DNA from 3 places in the Streptomonospora nanhaiensis genome. Region 3 is predicted to be linked to each of the others. Evidence: predicted binding sites of a transcription regulator. Region 3 holds the regulator's gene; each other region holds the start of a gene.
The links. Region 3 encodes LexA, which represses DNA repair genes until DNA is damaged. Its sites were predicted from a motif close to TCGAACANNTGTTCGA; they were not measured.
Positions count from the first base shown of each region.

Region 1: the regulator LexA is predicted to act here: its motif matches at 1,650-1,665, upstream of HNR12_RS18540 (Rv2578c family radical SAM protein).
Region 2: the regulator LexA is predicted to act here: its motif matches at 3,182-3,197, upstream of HNR12_RS03325 (DNA polymerase III subunit alpha).

Region 1 is NZ_JACCFO010000001.1:4,187,078-4,191,425, forward strand. Features, by position in the region: gene HNR12_RS18535 (prolyl oligopeptidase family serine peptidase) at 1-944, opposite strand, end outside; gene HNR12_RS18540 (Rv2578c family radical SAM protein) at 1,674-2,741, shown strand; gene HNR12_RS18545 (endo alpha-1,4 polygalactosaminidase) at 2,802-3,626, opposite strand; gene HNR12_RS18550 (NYN domain-containing protein) at 3,701-4,348, opposite strand, start outside.
Region 2 is NZ_JACCFO010000001.1:768,747-773,094, forward strand. Features, by position in the region: gene HNR12_RS03305 ((2Fe-2S)-binding protein) at 1-72, shown strand, start outside; gene HNR12_RS03310 (FAD-binding protein) at 205-1,755, shown strand; gene HNR12_RS03315 (DUF2795 domain-containing protein) at 1,799-2,128, opposite strand; gene HNR12_RS03320 (metal-dependent transcriptional regulator) at 2,289-3,014, opposite strand; gene HNR12_RS03325 (DNA polymerase III subunit alpha) at 3,336-4,348, shown strand, end outside.
Region 3 is NZ_JACCFO010000001.1:5,439,978-5,444,325, reverse strand. Features, by position in the region: gene pfkB (1-phosphofructokinase) at 1-485, shown strand, start outside; gene HNR12_RS29620 (LysM peptidoglycan-binding domain-containing protein) at 691-1,347, opposite strand; gene lexA (transcriptional repressor LexA) at 1,837-2,454, shown strand; gene HNR12_RS24190 (alpha/beta fold hydrolase) at 2,662-3,753, shown strand; gene HNR12_RS24185 (SMI1/KNR4 family protein) at 3,880-4,348, shown strand, end outside.

The DNA of each region.
Region 1 (4,348 bases), 1.3 Mb from region 3:
CAGGATCCGGAGGCGGGGTCGTCGGGGTCGACCGCGCAGACGCGCCCGAACGGGGCGCCGAGGTCGGTGACGGCCAGCACCAGCGGGCCCGGACCGAACTTCAGCACGGCGCGCGAGCCGTCGCGGTCGCCGTCGTGCAGCACCCGCGGCTCGGCTCCGGGCTCGGGCACCACCAGCAGGGTGTTGCCGGAGGTCACCCCGCTGGAGGTGGTGATCATCAGCCACGGCCGGGCGGGGGCGGACTTGATCGCCAGGTGCGGGCGGTCGGTGCGGTAGACGGTCTCGTCGTCGGCGGGGTCGGTGCCCAGCCGGTGCAGCAGCACCCGGCGGCCCCGCTCTCCGTCGGGCGCGGTGTAGTGGAACCCCAGGCCGCTGGGCAGCCACGCCACGGGGGTGGGCCGGGCCAGCGGGATGGGGGAGTCCACGGGGGTGCCGTCGGCGACGCGGACGACGTGCAGCACGGGGCGCTCGCTGCCGCCGGTGGAGACCTGGTAGGCCAGCACCGCGCCGTTCCACGAGGGCCGCCAGGAGTCCAGGGTGGTGCGGGCCCCGGGGTCCAGCGCCAGGGGGTCGATCAGCACGCGGGGCTCGGCGCCGGGGTCGGCCACCACGAGCACGGGCAGCTCCTGGCCCGGCGCGCGGCGCAGGGAGAACCGGCGGCCGCGGCGCACCACGGGCGGAGAGGACACGGGCGCGGTGAGGGCGCCGACCCCGATCAGTTCGGCGAGGTCGCGGTGGAGGGCGTCGCGCAGGGGCCAGGTGGCGCGGTGGCGCTCCAGCAGCGCGGCCTGGCCGGCCAGCCACTCGGCGCACTCGGGCGTGGAGTCGTCCTCCAGCCAGCGGAAGGGGTCGGCGACGACGCGCCCGTGGATGCGGTCGGCGTCGTCGCCGCGCCGCGGGGAGGGCGGCCGCATCGCCACGCGGTCGGAATCGGAAACGGCCACGGATGCCTCCTGTCGTGGTGCGGAAAAACGCGCCCCGGACAGCCGCGGGGGCCGAACGGGAAAAGGGGGGCGGGTGCGGAAATGCTTAACCGAGGCCGCCGCGGGCCGCCCCGCCGCGCCGGGCAGACCGGACGTCGCGGATCCCCTCCACCTGGGCGGATGTTCCGCCGACCAGTGAATGGGACCGGGAATCGAATGTCAACCGCGAGGCGGGGGAATCCGCCGCCGCACCGCGCGGAGGGCGTCATCGGATACCCGAAAGGTCGACAAGATCAGTGAATGCCGCTTTTCAAGAATCCGCGCCCTATGCACCTTAAGCGGCGTTCGCCGAAACAAACCGGGACAGAAAAGAGGCCCGGCGGGTGGCTCCCGCGGACCCCGGACGGATGGATGACCGTACGAACGTGGTCTGGGCGCTAGCCCAGGTCCCCTTCGAGGAGTTCGCCGCGCCAGCCCTCGATGTGCAGGACCTCGTCGGCGATCACGGCGACGCCAATGAAGAGCAGACCGGGAAGTTCGTACATGATTGTCTCCTTTCTCACACGGTGTCCGTTCCGCTGCCCAGTGAAGTCGCCCCCGCCCCAGGTGTCAAAGACCGCCCTCGGGGCCCGGGAACCCCTGCCGCACCGGCGATCCCGCTCCCCGGCGGGCCCCGGACGGGTGTCGGCTTCCAGGTTCTTTGTCCGGTTTTCGCTGGACAATAAATCGAACTTGTGTTCGAATTGGGGCATGCGATGGGAAGGACTCCGCGACGACTCCACCGCCCCCGCGCTCTTCGACCGCGCGGCCGTGGCGCCCGCCGAACCCGCCCGGGGCACCGGCCGGGCCGGCCTGTCCGCGCCCGGACCCGGGCCGATCCAGGCCGGCCAGGGCGACTCCCCGGTGGCGGTCGAGATCCGCGCCCGCTCCATCATCAACCGGGTGCCGGGGGAGTCCCAGGTGCCCTTCCGCTGGACCGTCAACCCCTACCGGGGCTGCTCCCACGCGTGCGTCTACTGCTTCGCGCGGCGCACCCACACCTACCTCGACCTTGACCCCGGGCACGACTTCGACACCAAGATCATGGTCAAGGTCAACGCCGGGGAACTCCTGCGCCGCGAACTCGCCCACCCCCGCTGGAGCGGCGAACCCATCGCCATGGGCACCAACACCGACCCCTACCAGCGGGCCGAGGGCCGCTACCGCCTCATGCCCGAGATCATCGCCGCGCTGCGCGACTTCGCCAACCCGTTCTCCATCCTCACCAAGGGCCGGCTCATCCTGCGCGACCTCCACCTCCTGGAACAGGCCGCGCGGGTCACCGACGTCGGCCTGGCGGTGTCGGTCGGCTCCCTCGACGAATCCGTGTGGCGCTCGGTCGAACCCGGCACCCCCCGCCCCGCGAGCCGCCTCGACGTCGTCCGCCGCTGCGCCGACCGCGGCCTGCGCTGCTCGGTGCTGATGGCCCCGATCCTGCCCGGCCTCACCGACTCCCCCGAGCAGATCGACGCCACGGTCGCCGCGATCGCCGCCGCCGGGGCCGCGAGCCTCACCCCCATCACCCTGCACCTGCGGCCCGGCGCCCGCGAGTGGTACCTCGCCTGGCTGGCCCGCGAGCACCCCCGGCTCGTGCCGCGCTACCGCGAGCTGTACCGGCGCGGCGCCTACGCCCCCAAGCCCTACCGCGCCCTGGTCGCCGCCCGCGTGCACGAGGCCGCCCGCCGCCACGGCCTGGCGCGCCCGGCCGGATCCGCCGACCACCGCCCGGCGCCGCCCGCCACCCAGCCGCCGCCCACCGGGCAACTGGCCCTCATCTGACGCCGACGGCCTCCCCGCACAGGCGGGGAGGCCGCGGCGCGACGGGGACGGACCGTCGTCCTAGGAGAAGTCGGCACAGGTACCGCGGACGTGGGCGGGGTCGTCCGGGGCGGTCACGCCGAGGTCGCGCAGCACCACCGACACCCCCTGCTCCACGAACCCGCAGGCCGCGGGCATGTCCCGCGCGCGGTACTCCACATCCAGCACCCGGTCGGGGTAGGCGCCCAGGTAGACCCCGCACTCGTCGTAGCGGCCGCACTCCTCGGCCACCGCGAAGTCGAACCCGGCCGCGGGGCCGCCGCCGACGCGCTCGATCAGTTCGGCGGCGTTCTTCTGGCCCGCCACCAGGCCCGCGTCGTGCGCGGCACCGGTCAGCAGCCGGGCGTAGGACTCCGCGTGGCCGGGGGTCAGCAGGCCGTCCGAGCGCACCCAGGAGTCCAGGTTGTCCAGTTCGACGGCCTGATAGCCGTCGGCGGCGCACCCGGCCATCCACGCGGCCGCGATCTCCGCGAGGGCCGCGCGCCTGTCCCTGGTCGAGATGTCCAGCAGCACCTCGTCCCACTCCCCGTCGACGACGTACTCGCCGTCGGCGCCGCGCAGCAGCAGGTCGGGGCGCTCCTCCTCCCACCACCCCAGCTCCTGGGGCTGGGTCTGGAAGCCGTTGACGTAGCAGACGTTGTAGCGCCCCTCGGCGGGCGGGGCCTCGCGGTCGCGGATGACGACCTCGACGTCCTCGGCGGGGGTGGAGGCGCCGCCGATCTGGTAGTCGAAGACCGGGCTCGCCGGCAGCGGCACCGGCGCCCGCGTCTCGACCGGGTCCACCGCACCGGTGCCCGAGCAGGCGGTCAACGGCACCAGGGCAACCAGGGCGAGGATGCGCTTCATGGGGCAAATCTACCGAGCCCCGACCGGTGCGGCACCCCGGTCCCCACACAAAACCAACCAATCACACACGTACGCTACGACGCGACCGGCACCCGCGCCAGCGTGATGTCGGCGCCCGAGTGCCCCACCGGCCGCACGTGCTGCGGAAACGCCGCCAGGAAGTCCCGGAAGTTGCGGAAGCCGTGGTTGCGCTCGTCGAACGTGGGGTCCAGCAGCCGCATCCGGCTCTTCAGACTGGCCGCCGTGGGCGTGTCCGTGGTCGCCTCCTCGAACGCCCGCAGCAGCAGCGCCTCAGCCGCCTCCAACCGGAACGCCGCGTCGCGCACCGGCCGCACCGCCGGATCGACCTCCGCCACCAGCGTGCCCCAGTACTTGTACTCCGAGCACACCGACACCAGCCGCCGGCTCGCGTTGCTCTCGGTGCCCACCCCCACCACGTACTTGCCGTGCTCGCGCAGCCGGCCCACCAGCGCCGAATAGTCGCTGTCCCCCGTGACCAGCACGAACACCTCAAGCGCGGGGTGGATGAAGACCGTCTCCACCGCGTCCACCGCCATCCGGATGTCGGCGCCGTTCTTCCCGGCCGCGCCCGCCGGAGCGATGTGGATCATGTCGATCCCGTTCATCGCCAGCTTGTGCTGGTGGCCGCCGAACCTGCTCCAGTCGGCGTAGGCGACCCGGATCGCGGCGTTGCCGTAGTAGCGGCACAACCGGCCCAGCGC
Region 2 (4,348 bases), 4.7 Mb from region 3:
TGCCTGTACTACCGGCTGCCCGGCGGCGGCTACTGCGGCGACTGCGCGGTGGCCGCCCGCCGCACGCGCTGAGCGGCCTGCGGGGTCCTTAACCCGGTGCGGCCCGGCGGTTGCCTTTCGCATTAACACCCCAGGGGTACACGGCCCGCGGGCGGGTGCCGGAGGGGGCGCCCGCCGCGCGTTCCACGGCGAAAGGGCGGTGCAGTGGTGGACAACGACGGCGCCGGTCTGCGGATCGGCCCCTATGACTGGCGCTATCCCACGCTCCGGCGCGGCTACAACCCCCGCTGGACGGCCGACCCCGCCTACATCCGGCTCGTGGCCACACCCCAGGAGGCGGTGCGGGCGCTGGAGATCGCCGTCAACGAGGCCGACACCGCCACGGGCGGCAACCGGCGCTCCCGCATCACCGTGCGCTCGGGCGGCCACTGCTACGAGGACTTCGTCTCCTCCCCCGACGTCCGGGTCATCATCGACGTCAGCCTGATGAACGGGATCTACTGGGACGCGCACCGCCAGGCGGTGTGCGTGGAGGCCGGGGCCAGCAACTGGGACATCGGCGAGAAGCTGACCAAGAAGCTCGGCCTGCTCATGCCGGGCGGCTCCTGTCCCACGGTGGGCGTCGGCGGGCACATCACCGGCGGCGGGTTCGGCCTGTTCTCCCGCCAGCACGGCCTGACCGTCGACTACCTCGACGCGGTGGAGGTGGCCGTGGTCCGGCGGCGCTCGCCCGCCGGGCGCCTGGAGGTGGACCTGGTCACCGCCTCCTGCCAGGACACCGGCGAACTGCGCGAGCTGTGGTGGGCCCACACCGGCGGCGGGGGCGGCAACTTCGGCATGGTCACCCGCTTCTGGTTCAAGGACCTGCCCCAGGCGCCCTCGGGCGCGCTGCGGGTGGAGGCCGGCTGGAAGTGGGCCGACATGGACTACGCGTCGTTCAAGCGGCTCGTCGACAACTTCGGCGGGTTCTTCCGCGACCACCAGGACGACGACCGCTACGGCCCGCTCTTCGGGATCCTGCTGCTGACCCCGCGCACCTCCGACCAGATCGGCCTGATCGCCCAGATCGACGCCACCCTGCCCGAGGCGCGCCAGCGGCTGACGGAGTTCGTGCGCGCCCTGGACCACGGGGTGGGAGCGGACCTGGACCACCGCTCCCAGGCCCACGGCGAGCACCCCGTGCTCACCGGCTCCAAGGACCCCGTGCACGTCGACATCTCCGAGTTGACCGCCGTGCCGCTGCTCGCCAACGACCAGGCGGGCAAGTACAAGTCGGCCTACATGCGCACGCCGCTGCCCGAGCACCACGTCCGGGCGGTCTGGGAGGCGCTGACCAACCCGCCCGAGGCGGTGCGCGACGCCACCGTGCAGATCGACTCCTACGGCGGGGCGATCAACCGGCGCGACGCCGCCGACACCGCCGTGGCCCAGCGCGACTCCGTCGTGAAGCTGCAGTACCAGGTCTACTGGCCCAGCGGCGGCGACCCCGCGCCGCGCCTGAAGTGGATCCGCGAGCTGTACCGGGCGGTCTACGGCGACGCCGAGGGCCGCCCGGGGGTGCCGGTGCCCGACGCCACCACCGACGGCTGCTACATCAGCTACCCCGACGCCGACCTGAGCGACCCCGAGTGGAACCGATCGGAGGTCCCCTGGTCCGCGCTGTACTACAAGGAGCACTACCCCCGGCTGCGGCAGGTGAAGCGGACGTGGGACCCCTTCAACGTGTTCCGCCACCGGCAGTCGGTGGAGCCCTAGAGGGGCCGCCCGGCAGGGCGCGCGGGCGGTGTTGCCGGGTCCGTCAGGACTTGCGGTTCTCGCCCAGCTCCTCCTCGATGGGGTTGACCGGGCCGGTCTCGCGGGACGAGGCCGCCATGCCCTGCGGCGGGTGGCGCTGCTGGTAGCGCTCGGTCTCCGAGCGGCGCTGCCCGCCCAGCTCGCCCTGGGGCACCGCGCGCAGCACCTCGTTGGGCTCGTTGTAGTCGGCCTGCGGCATCGCCTGCAGGGCGCTGAGCAGGGACCGGTCGGCGCCCTGGTCCTGGGCGTACTCCACGATCCGGTCCTTGCCCACGGGGAAGTCGAGCCCGGACAGGATCTGCCGGAGTCCCTCGACGTCGTGCAGCACGGCCATGGCATCGCTCCTTTCCACCGCGTGGCCCCGGCGCCGCCGAGCGGTGTGGGCGCGGTCGGCGCGGCTCGGCGCCGCCGGGCGTGCGCGGGGACGACTACCCGGCGCACCACCGGGCCATTCGCGCGGCTGCCGGTGAGGGCGGCGGCGGGGCGCCGGACGCTCAGCCGCCGGAGCGGGGGGCGCGGGGCGGGTGCTGCTCGGGCGCCGGCGCGATCCACAGGGCCTCGGCCGCCTGCAGGCCCAGTGCCTGGTCGCGCTGGTCGCCGGGGGCGCCCACGCGCACCATCAGCGAACCGCCGAAGGGCTGGCGGCCCACCAGCTCCACGCGCATGCCGATCCCGATGCGCTCCTCGGACAGGTAGCGCAGCAGGTCGGGGTCGGAGTCGTTGACGCGCACGATGACGCCCACGGTGCCGGGCTCGGCCGCCGACAGCAGCCGGGTCTCGCGCTCGACCACGCGGCCGTCGCGGGTGGGGATGGGGTCGCCGTGCGGGTCGACCAGGGGGTCGCCCAGGTGGGCGGCGATGCGGTCGACGAAGCGGTCGGAGACCACGTGCTCCAGGATCTCGGCCTCGTCGTGGACCTCGTCCCAGGAGTAGCCCAGGGCCTCCACCAGGTAGGTCTCCAGCAGCCGGTGGCGGCGCAGCACGGCCAGGGCCGCCTTGTCGCCGGTCTCGGTGAGGCGGACGTCGCCGTAGCGGCGGTGCTCCACCAGCCCCAGCTCGCTCAGTTTGCGCAGCATGCCCGAGACCGAGGAGTTGGACACCGCCAGCCGCTCGGCCATGGCGGAGATGGTCACCCGGCCCGAACCGCGCTCCTGCAGGTCGTAGATGACCTTGACGTAGTCCTCGACCGAGGTGGACGGCCGCTCCCCTGGGTTGCCCATGCTCGCTACGGTATCGCGCCCCAGGGGAACCGGGCGCGGGCCGCCGGGCGCGCGGGCCGCCAGGTCCGAAACCGCCGGGGTTTCCGGCCCCAGGCCGCCGTGACCGAAACCCGGGACGGTCTTTTACCAGGTCACGGTTTTGTCGGCGATCATGGGTGCGCTATTCTTCGTACAAAGGTTCGATTTCGGCCTGTCTTCCCCGAGGGTGCCTCCGCGCCCCTCCGGCCGCGGCATTCGGGGGGAAGCCATGGCCGTACCGCTCACCGCCAGACCCGCGCGCACCGCGCCCGGCGCCGCCGCGCCGGCGGGGGGCCGCGCGCGATGACCCCGCCCGCCGACCCCTTCGTCCACCTGGACGTGGTCTCCTCGGCGTCCATGCGCCACGGCGCCACCCCGCCCGCCGCCCTGGTGGAGCGCGCGGCCGAACTGGGCATGGACATGCTCGCGCTCACCGACCGCGACGGCGTCTACGGCGCCGTCAAGCACGTGCGGGCCTGCCAGGCCGCCGGGATCCGCCCCCTGCTGGGCGCCAGCCTGGCCGTGGCCGCCCCCGAGGGGGGCCGCGTCACCCTGCTGGCCCGCGGCGCCCGCGGCTGGGCCTCGCTGTGCCGCCTGGTCAGCGCCGCCCACGCCGAGGGCGCGCGAGGGGTGCCCGCCCTGTCCCGCACCGCCCTGGCCGCCCACGCCGAAGGGCTGGTGGTGCTGCTGGGGCCCGAATCCGACGTCGCCCGGGCCGCCGCCCAGGGCCACCTGGAGGGCGCGCGCCGCCGCCTGGAGCGCTGGCGCGAGGTCGCCGAGACCGCCGTCGAACTGGTCGACCACTACGGCCCCGGCCAGCACCGCCGCGCCGCCGCCCTGCTGCGCCTGGCCGCCGACACCCGCACCCTGGCCGTGCTGGGCAACGCGGTGCGCTACGCCCGCCCCGGCGAGGCCGAGGTCGCCCGCGTGCTGGACGAGGCCCGCCGCTGGCTGCCCGGCGGCGCCCCGCCCGAGGTCCCCGACACCGGCGAGGCCCACCTCAAGGGCACCGCCGAGATGGCCGCCGTGGCCGAGCGGATCTGCGGCCCCGACCCCGCCGCCGCCCGCCGGCTGCTGGCCCACACCCGCGCCCTGGCCGCCTCCTGCGCCCTGGACCCGGGCGCCGACCTGGGCATGGACCGCCACCACCTGCCCGAGGTCCCCGGCGCCCGCGACCGGCTGTGGCTGGCCTGCCGGGAGGGCATGGACCGGCTGGGCAAGGCGCGCGACACCCGCGCCCGCGACCGGCTTGCCCACGAACTGGACATCATCGAGCGCAAGGGGTTCTCCGCCTACTTCCTCACCGTCGCCGACAT
Region 3 (4,348 bases):
CGGCCGCCCGGGGCGTGCCGGTGGCCCTGGACACCTCGGGCAAGCCCCTGGAGGCGGCCGCGGGCGCCGGCGACTTCGCGCTGCTCAAGCCCAACCTGGAGGAGCTGGCCGAACTGCTGGGCCGCCCCCTGGAGACCGTCGGCGACGTGGTCGGGGCGGCGCGCGAGGTGGTGTCCTGGGGCAACCGACTGGTGCTGGTGACCCTGGGCGCCCACGGGGCGCTGCTGGTCGACCGCGACCGCACCTGGTGGGCGCAGGGCCCGGAGGTGGTGCCGCGCAGCACGGTGGGCGCGGGCGACTGCTCCCTGGCGGGCTACCTGTCGGCCGAGGGGCCGCCCGAGGAGCGGCTGTGCCGCGCGGTGGCGTGGGGCGCGGCGGCCGTGGCGATGCCCGGAACCACGGTTCCCGGGCCCGAGGACCTGCGCGCCGGCGAGGTGCGGCTGGTGGCCGATCCCCCGGCGGACTGGCGGGTGGCCGACCTCTAGAGCCTCCCGCGCGGAAGGCGGGGACACGGGTCGTACGGACCGCGTACGCGTGTGCGGCGCGGCGGTGCGGCACGCGGGGCGCCGTGCGCCGGCTGCGGCGGCGGGCGCCCTTGGCGGCGGCCGGGGCGCGGGCCGGGCGGCGGGCTCCGGTCTCCGCCGGGACGGCCGCCGGCGGGGTGCCGCGCCCGAATGTCACCGCCTGCTGTTAGAACTCCGGCATGAGGAGTTCCTGGCCGGGTTCGAGGGTGGACTCGCTGAGCCCGTTCACGCGCACGATCTCGTGGACGGTGCGGCGGGGGTCGTCGCCCGGGCGCACGCGCTCGGCGATCTCCCACAGGGTGTCGCCCTCGCGCACCACCACGGTGCCCGGGGTGGAGCCGTTGAGCACGGAGTCGGTGGCGGTGTTCGAGGCGGCGGCGCCGGCGGTGGTGGCGGCCATGAACGCGGCCGACAGCAGCGCGGTGGCCAGCACCGAGGCCGAGGCCACCACGACCACTCTGCCGCGGCGGGTGAGCCGGTGCCGCCACAGCGACACCGCGGGCGCCAGCACGGCGCCGGGAGCCTCTTCGGGCCGCTGCGCGGCGGCGCGGGAGGCGGGCGGACCGGGGCGCGGACGGCTCCTGCGGACCGGGCGGGGGTCGGGCACCGCGCGCCACTCGGGGATCTCGCGCGCCCAGTCGAACGGCTCGGCGGCGGTGCTCCCGCTCTCGTGGTCGGCACCGCGGCCCCGGCCGCCCCGCGCGGGGTCCTCGGCACCGCCCGCGCCGGTGTGGCGGGCGCTGTCGGAGCCGTCGTCGGCCGACACGACGGACAGGCGGCGCGGCACCGCGCGGCGCGCGGCGGACGACGTTGACCAGGGCACAGGGGATTCGCACGCGGATGCGGATTCAGCCGCGGAAACAGTCATGGTCACTGCCCTCACCTTCGTACGCCCGTTCGTTAGAACTGACGTTCGATTACTACCGCATACGAGCGAATTTTTCAGCACCATCTCGAACGTTTGTTTGATATTGCCGTGTACACGCACTAACGTTGGACATGTTTCGCCGCGGTATCGGCTGCGCCACTCCAGGTGGCGGCACGCGCGCTACCGCTGCTGAAAAACCCGCTCGACTGGTCGGCTCCGCCTTTTCGGGGATCCGCCCGACGTCCGCACCGATAGCCGCACCATTTGACCCACCGACCGCCGAGGAGGCCGGCCGTGCCGGAGGAGAACCACGGAACCCAGGAACCTCACGCGGGCGGAACCTCCGTCACCGCGCTCCGGTCCTCTGCCGCGTCTTCCGCCGATCCACAGGGGTCCGCCGAGGGAACGGAGGGGGCGCCGCAGCTCACGGCCCGCCAGCAGAGCGTGCTGAGCTGCATTCACCGCTACGTGCGGCAGCGCGGGTACCCGCCGTCCATCCGCGAGATCGGCGACGCGGTGGGGCTATCGAGCCCGTCCAGTGTTGCGCACCAGTTGAAGGTCTTGCAACGCAAGGGCTATCTCCACCGCGACCAGAATCGCCCACGAGCGGTGGAAATTCGCATACCGGGACAGCCCCCGGTGCGCTCCTGGGACCAACTGGAGGACACCCCCGAGGCCGACGGCTCCCGCGCCACCGACGTCCCCGTGGTCGGCCGGATCGCGGCCGGCGGCCCGATCCTGGCCGAGGAGTCCATCGAGGACGTCCTCACCCTGCCCAAGCAGCTCGTGGGCGAGGGCCGGCTGTTCATGCTCAACGTCGTCGGCGACTCCATGATCGAGGCCGCCATCACCGACGGTGACCTGGTCGTTGTCCGCCAGCAGCCCGACGCCAACAACGGCGACATCGTGGCCGCCTTGCTCGACGACGAGGCCACGGTGAAGGTCTTCAAGCGCGACTCCGACCACGTGTGGCTGCTGCCGCGCAACGACGCCTACGAGCCCATCAACGGCGACCAGGCCACCATCCTGGGCAAGGTCGTGGCGGTCCTGCGGCGCGTCTGACCCGTTCTGTAACGACTTCGCCTCGCTTTGGTACGGGTCCGTGATCTTCGCCGTAGATCACGGACCCTTATCCGATTCGGAACCCAAGGGTTACCGGCACGGTCACCGGCGGCCTCCCGCGCCCGCCCCCGCCGCGCCGCCCCCGGGCGCCGCCGCTGCCCGCAGCCCCCGCCCCGCCGCCGCCCGGCGGGCAATACCGTGGTGACCATGCCCCTCGTGCCTCCGCCGCCCGCCCGCGCCGCACGCGCCCTCGCCGCGCTCGCGGCCCTCCCGCTGCTGCTGCTCGGCACCGCGTGCTCGCCCGAGACCGATCCCAACCCGATCGCCTCGGCGCCCGGCGTGCGCCCGGCCGAACGCGACATCACCTTCACCAGCGGCCCCGACACCCTGCACGGCACGTTCGCGCTGCCGCCCGACGGCGGCGAGGGGCTTCCGGCAGCGCTCATCGTCTCCGGCAGCGGCCCCACCGACCGCGACGGCGACAACCCCGCGCGTCCCGACGCCGGCACCAACGAGAACATCGCACGCGTCCTGGCCGAGGCGGGCGTCGCGTCGCTGCGCTACGACAAGCTCGGCAGCGGCGCCACGGGCATGGCCTCGCGCGATCCCGAGGCCCCGGTCGACTACGGCGTCTTCGCCGACGAGGTGGCCGCCGCCTACGCCTTCATGGCCGACCAGCCCGAGGTCGACCCCGCGCGGCTCGTGGTGATCGGCCACAGCGAGGGCGCGCTGTTCGCGCTGCGCGCCCACGAACTGGCGGGCGGCACCCCGCCCGCGGCCCTGGTGCTGGCGGCCCCTCCGGGGCGGCGCTACCTCGACGTCCTCGACCGGCAGGTCACCGAGCAGGTCCGCCAGGCCGAGGCGGCGGGCGCCCTCGGCTACACCGAGGCCGAGGAGACGCTCTCCGACACCCGCTACGCCATCGCCGGCATCCGCGACGGCGAGGTGCCCGACCTCGCCTCGGGCTCGCCGCTGGGCGGCGTCCTGGAGCCGCGCACGGCCCCGTTCCTGCGCACCGTCGACGCCATGGACCCGGTCGACCTCGCCCGCGACGTACCCGACGACATCCCCGTGCTGGTGCTGTGGGGCACCGCCGACTCCCAGATCCAGCGCTCCGACGTCGACCGGCTGATGACCGGCCTGCCCGGGGCCGAGCGGGTCGACGTCGAGGGCGCCGACCACGTGCTGCGCGTGTACGACGACGCGCCCGGCGCGCCCGTTCTGGACTCCCAGCGCCGCTTCTCCCCCGACGTCGCGCCCGCCCTGGTCGGCTTCCTGGAGGACTCGGTGGGCCTGTAGGAGCGCTGCGGGGACCCGGGGACCGGGGGCGGCGGCGCGGCCCGGGGAATGTCGGTGCGGCGCCCTACCCTGCTGCCGCGGCGGCGCTCCGCCCCACCAAGGCCCCCCTCGCCAGAAGGACACGGCATGAGCGAAAACGGCTCCGACCTCCCCCGCCCGCGGCCCTCCACACCGGAGGAGTGGCGCGCCTACCTGCTGGACTACGGCGACACCTACATCCGCACCGCCAACGAGTACCAGCTGCCGAACATCACCGAAGAGCAGCATCGGACCCGCTGGATGGGCCGCGAGCCCGCCACCGAGGAGGCCGTCGCGGCCGCCGAGGACCGGCTGGGCGTGCGGCTGCCGCCGAGCCTGCGCGCCTTCCTGAAGGCCAGCGACGGCTGGCTGGGGGTCGGCGGCTGGGTCAGCGAGGTCTACCCGTGCGCGGAACTGGACTGGATGCGCGACACCGAGAGCGGCGGGTACATCGTCGACATGTACCGCGAAGAGGGCGACGCCGACGACTACGTCGCCTTCTTCGAGCGCGCGCTGGAGGTCGCCTCCGGCGAGGACTTCTGGCTCCTCGACCCCGCGCGGGTCAACGCCGACGGCG